DNA from 2 places in the Bacillus cereus group sp. Bce041 genome. Region 2 is predicted to be linked to the other one. Evidence: predicted binding sites of a transcription regulator. Region 2 holds the regulator's gene; the other holds the start of a gene.

Region 1 (3,246 bases), on a different contig from region 2:
CACTGTACCTAAAATTAAAGTTTTTTGTATAAATATAATTAATTTCCTGATGCGTCACTATACAAGTAAAAATTAAGATGAAGTGCTTTTCCTAAACATGATAAATTAAAACTTTTTATACCAGATTAATTATTCTTTTATTCTATATTGACTAGGTATATTCGTGTATTATGCACCTTCTAGGATTTAGTGAATATAGCAGATTGCACATCATTTGAATCATTTCGTAAAGTGAGTATGTTTATTTTGTGAAATATTGAACAAAATCTTGAAAGTGAATATTGAAACATGTAGTTTATTCTTAGGATTATTTATAATAACCATGAACTAAAGGAGTGTGTAATTTTATGTTAGAACAAGGGATAGCTGATGCTATAAAACTTGCACAAAAGAAGAAACAAATATTAGATATAAACCCAATACAATATTTTGTTCGTGCATTACTAGCTGGCATCTATATTGGATTTATTATAGTATTATGTTTTAAATTAGGGGATTTTTTTCACGTTGTAAATTCACCTGCAACTTATTTAAGTGCTTCTTTATTTTTTGGAATTGCACTTATATTAATAATATATGGTGGAGCGGAATTATTTACTGGGAATACAATGTATTTTACAATTTCGACCTTACAAAAAAAAACAACGGTCTTAGATACTTGTCGTAATTGGGGTGCTTGTTTTTTAGGTAATCTGGTAGGTGCAATATTTTTTGCATTATTATTTTATGGTACTGGTATTTTTGATCAAATTGAATATGAACATTTGATAAGTAATGTTGTTGAAGTAAAAATGAATACTCCGACAATACAGCTATTTTTCAAAGCTATTCTATGTAATTGGCTTGTTTGTCTAGCATGCTTCCTTCCTTCTCAAGTAAAAGGGGATACAGCAAAAATAATTGTTATGATGTTATTGGTTTTTACTTTCTTTTTATCTGGATATGAACATAGTATTGCAAATTTATCGCTATTTGCAATCTCCCTGATATCTCCACATCCTAATACAATTTCTTTTAGTGGGGCTATTTATAATTTAATTCCAGTTACAATTGGAAATATTATTGGTGGATCTGTATTTGTTGGCATGGTATATCATTATATAACCCAAAACAACCCTACCTCTGAAGAGAAGGGCGATTTAGTTGAATCTCAATGTGAGGAAAACATCCCATTACAAACACAAATAAAAATTTGAGCTACTAATATAATCTTTTTCGTATAAAAATAACATAATTATTTTGAAGGTTATTTTTATATCAGTTGGCCTAATTAGCTGGAAATACCGTTTTAATAATCTTTTTAAATATATTTTTTTCTTTTATAAAATATATTATTTGTTTTTGTTAGACATATAAGGGAAGGGAAATATACAAAAAACATTCACAACTTATGTGACTTAAATTTGTTAATATAAAATGCAAGATCACATGTCGAATTTATTACAGAAAACTCTAAAAAATTAGTGGGAGGTTTATTAGAAAATGAATTTTGAAAAAGTTTGTTTGGTATAGAAGTGCTTTTAGGGGGGGATTGCTAAAATAGGTGAGATAACCTTCGATATACAAAATTAAAATTTGCAGTAATTAGATTTGAATGAAGATAATATAAGCATGAATGTTATTATGAGAAGTGATAATTAGTTAATGAATCTTAACAAAAATGTAAGCGTTAACATTTTTGTTTAACTAGATGTATAAACTAGACTTTTCACAGAATATCAATGAATCTTTGGAATGTAGATAAAGAAAAATTATCTTATCTAGTGAAGCTATACATAATATATTTTTGAGTTAAATAAGAAATAATGTTGGAGCAATATTTGCTGGAAATACATATGAAAAGGAATTTAAGTTTAACTATTTGGTATTTAACATAAATGTATTTTGAGTTTATTACTTGCTCATTCAAAATTAATTAAATCTCTTTTTTATTAGAATAACGGAAATGTACAAAAACATAATAAACAAAAATAGTGAGGGATCTATAAATGAACAAAAATATTAATCGTGTGGTTTTAATTGGTACAGGGGCTGTAGGGTGTAGTTATGCATATTGTATGATTAATCAGGGGTTGGCAGAAGAATTCGTTCTTGTAGATGTAAATGAAGCAAGAGCAGAAGGAGAAGCAATGGATTTAAGTCACGCAATTCCTTTTTCACCATCACCAACAAAAGTTTGGAAGGGTAGCTGTGAGGACTGTAAAGATGCGCAAATAGTTGTAATTACAGCTGGATTACCACAGAGACCAGGTGAAACACGTTTAGACTTAGTTGAAAAAAATACTAAGATTTTTAAAGAAATTATACGTAATGTTATGTCAAGCGGATTCGATGGTATTTTCTTAATTGCAACAAATCCAGTGGACATTTTAACATATGTAACTTGGAAAGAATCTGGGTTGCCGAAAGAACGCGTAATTGGTTCAGGTACAACACTTGATTCTGCACGTTTCCGTTACATGTTAGGAGAATATTTTGAGATCGATCCTCATAATGTTCATGCTTATATAATTGGTGAACATGGTGATACGGAGCTTCCGGTTTGGAGTCATGTGTCAGTTGGCGTTCAAAAGCTACAAACCATTTTAGAAAATAAAAGTCAGTATAATCAAAGTGACTTAGACGAAATTTTTGTTCGTTCACGTGATGCGGCCTATCATATAATTGAACGTAAGGGAGCGACCTGTTATGGAATTGGAATGTCTTTATTACGTATAACAAAGGCAATTCTACATCATGAAAATAGTGTATTAACAGTATCTGCATACCTTGAAAATGAATATGGTCATAATGATGTATATATAGGAGTTCCTGCTGTTATTAATCGCGAAGGTATTCGAGAAATTATAGAAATTGAGTTAAATGCGGAAGAAAAGTTTAACTTTAATCATTCTGTACATACATTAAAAGATACCATGTCACCAATACTAGAAGATGAATTTATCGTATAACATTATGTCGAATATATAAATACTTAGCAACAGTTTAAAGGTACCTAATCTAATATACTCTGAAAGCAAATAGTATAGAAAAAATGTTTGTTTAAATAGTAATAAAGTACTTTCATCTTGTAAAGAATCATTTTATAAACATTATTAAGAAATTAAGATTCTGTACGACATTAGTTCATAACATATTAAGATTGAACGTTTTTAGAAGCGACATAATTATTTATAGCTAAATATGTTATGATTTTCACAAAATGTTGATACCTTTTGTGCATAGTTTCCTTTAAGTCACTAAAGA
Region 2 (3,246 bases):
TTAAATATGCTTATACATGCAGCTCTTCCCATTCTGCCATACAAGTTTCAAGTTGTTCTTGTAGCGTTTGCTTTTTAGTTGTAATTTCACTAGCTTTTTCATAATCTGCATATATTTCTGGTAAGCAAAGTTGATCTTCTAACGTAGCAATTTCTTCTTCTAATTCCACTATACTTTGTTCTAGCTCTTCAATTTTTCTAGTGCGTTGACGCTCTAGTTTTTTACGCTCTTTTTCTTCTAAATAATTTAATTTCTCTTGTGCAATCACCTTTTGAACAGGAACGTCACTTTCTTGCTGTTCAAGTTCTGCACGTTCAATCATTTCATTTTTCTTTTCAACGTAGTAATCGTAATCCCCTAAATATTCCTGTGCACCTTCTGTTGATAACTCAACCACAGTCGTTGTTACACGGTTAATAAAGTAGCGGTCATGTGAGACGAATAGAAGAGTCCCAGGGTAATCAATTAAAGCATTCTCCAAAATCTCTTTACTATTTAAATCAAGGTGGTTCGTAGGCTCATCTAGAATTAACAAATTTGACTTTTGCATCATAAGTTTTGCAAGAGCTAATCGAGCTTTTTGTCCACCACTAAGGGAAGATACTGGTTTCAGTACATCATCTCCTGTGAATAAAAAATTCCCAAGTATAGTACGGATTTCTTTTTCCGGTTGCAGTGGATATTCATCCCATAGTTCATTTAAAACCCGTTTAGAAGATGTTAAGTTTGCTTGTTCTTGATCATAATAACCAACAGATACATTTGATCCGAAAGAAACATCACCATTTAATAGTGGTAACTTATTCACAATGGATTTTAACAATGTGGATTTCCCAATTCCGTTTGGACCAACTAAAGCAACACTATCTCCGCGAGTTAAGCGCATAGTTACATGTTCAATTATAGGGTTTTCATCATAGCCGATGGTTGCATCATTTACTTGTAAAACATCATTTCCACTTTGTTTTTCAATATCGAAGTGGAATGATGCTGACTTAGAATCCCCTAATGGTCTCGTTAATAATTCCATTCTGTCTAGTTGTTTACGGCGACTTTGAGCACGTTTGGTTGTAGAAGCGCGAGCTATATTCTTTTGAACGAAGTCCTCAAGTTTTGCGATTTCATCTTGTTGTTTTTCGTAACGTTTCATTTCTTGCTCATATAATGCTGATTTTAAGTCTAAATATTTACTGTAGTTACCAACAAATCGTCTGCTTTCTTTATTCGAAATTTCATATACTTGTGTAACGAGTTTGTCTAAGAAATAACGGTCATGTGAGACGATTAATATTGCGCCAGGATAACCTTGCAAATATTGCTCAAGCCATGTTAATGTTTCGATGTCTAAATGGTTTGTAGGCTCGTCCAAAATAAGTAAGTCTGGTTTTGTTAATAATAATTTCCCGAGAGCTAATCTTGTTTTTTGCCCGCCGCTTAAAGTAGAGATCGTCGTCTGGTGCGTTTCAACTGGGAAGCCAAGGCCGCTTAAAATGGAGCGAATATCCGCTTCATATTGATATCCACCTTGATCTTTATAATTGAGTTGTAGTTGGTCATAATCAGCTAACAATCTTTCATATGTAGCTTCGTTTGAAAAGTTTTCTTCTTTTCCCATTTCTTGCTCAAGCCTTCGAAGTTTTGTCTCCATTTGCTGTAAGTGGGTAAAGACGGTTAGCATTTCATCCCAAATTGTTAAAGACGTTTCTAGTCCAGTATTTTGAGCTAAATATCCGATTGAGACATCTTTCGGTTTTATAATTTCGCCACCATCATGAGATAATTCACCAGCGATAATTTTTAATAATGTAGATTTTCCTGCTCCATTCCTTCCAACTAATGCGATACGATCTTTTGTTTGTACTTCCAATTTTATGTTTGCAAGAATCGTTTCTGCACCGTATAATTTCGAAAGCGCGTTTACTTGTAATAAAATCAATGTTTTCACCTCAAATAATTTCTTAACTTTGCCATGTTTATATTTCTCAATCATACTAAAAATAGTGTATAGTTTAAAATAAAGAGAGAATACTTCTTCTCTTTATTATACAAGGAATTTAATGAGTGCTAAACTTCTGTATTTGATTAAAGTATATGAATAAAGATAGGAAGAGAGGAGAGGTCATATGGATCAGCAAAAGATTCCACAAGCCACTGCTAAAAGATTGCCTCTATACTATCGATTTATCCAAAACTTATCTCTTTCTGGTAAGCAGCGTGTTTCATCGGCCGAATTGAGTGAGGCAGTAAAAGTAGATTCCGCAACAATACGAAGAGATTTTTCGTATTTTGGAGCGTTAGGGAAAAAGGGATATGGATATAACGTAAATTATTTATTATCATTTTTCCGCGAAACACTTGATCAAGATGATATAACACGTGTAGCACTTATTGGAGTAGGTAATTTAGGGACCGCTTTCTTACATTATAATTTCACGAAAAACAATAATACAAAAATTGAAATGGCATTTGATGTTAGTGAAGAGAAAGTTGGAACAGAAATCGGGGGCATTCCTGTATATCATTTAGATGAATTAGAAGAGAGATTATCAAATGATATACAAGTGGCAATATTAACAGTACCGGCTACAGTAGCACAAGCTGTAGCAGATAGATTAGCTGAAACAAGCGTGCACGGTATTTTGAATTTCACACCAGCGCGATTAAACGTATCAGAGAATATTAGAATTCATCATATTGACTTAGCTGTAGAGTTACAAACATTAGTTTACTTTTTGAAAAACTATCCACAATAAAACGCAGAGGAAGCGACCTCTGCGTTTTATTATTGTTTCTTCTTTGTGAATTTAACTAATATAAGGCGAAGTGCCAAATTAAAATCAATTGTTGCCATAACTGCAAATAGTATTGTCCACATATTCCAGATTGTATCTGTCACGTTCGTAATGGCGAAGCGTGTAAAGATACATCCAAGAAGGAAGTATAGTGCAGCCATGAACAATGGTGAGTTTCTCATACAAAAAATCCTCCGATAAAGCCTTGCATTTTTTCAGCTTCTTTAATCATTTCTTGAATTTGTTCATTGCTCATAAAAATTTGCCCAATAGCGACTAATGTATTCATCGCAACATGAGCTGCAATCGGAACGATAATACGTTTCGTCTTCACATATAAGAAGGCGAATACGAGCCCCATAGCAGTGTATACCAATAAGTGAGTAAAATCAAAATGAATTGCTGCGAATACAAGCGAACTAATGATAGCTGCGATAAAGAAGTTAAACTTCTT

What was found. Region 2 encodes Rex, which represses fermentation and respiration genes when NADH is low (regulators of the CRP and FNR family bind a similar motif). Its sites were predicted from a motif close to TTGTGAAATATTTCACAA; they were not measured.
Region 1: ACUN13_RS29255 (L-lactate dehydrogenase) is a predicted target of Rex. The motif match lies at 1,762-1,779, and genes of this name have one in related genera.

Annotation. Positions count from the first base shown of each region.
Region 1 is NZ_JBQXON010000020.1:40,813-44,058, forward strand. Features, by position in the region: gene ACUN13_RS29250 (formate/nitrite transporter family protein) at 348-1,196, shown strand; gene ACUN13_RS29255 (L-lactate dehydrogenase) at 1,989-2,951, shown strand.
Region 2 is NZ_JBQXON010000032.1:9,138-12,383, reverse strand. Features, by position in the region: gene ACUN13_RS31350 (ABC-F family ATP-binding cassette domain-containing protein) at 11-1,936, opposite strand; gene ACUN13_RS31345 (redox-sensing transcriptional repressor Rex) at 2,124-2,753, shown strand; gene ACUN13_RS31340 (YdiK family protein) at 2,783-2,974, opposite strand; gene ACUN13_RS31335 (CPBP family intramembrane glutamic endopeptidase) at 2,971-3,246, opposite strand, start outside.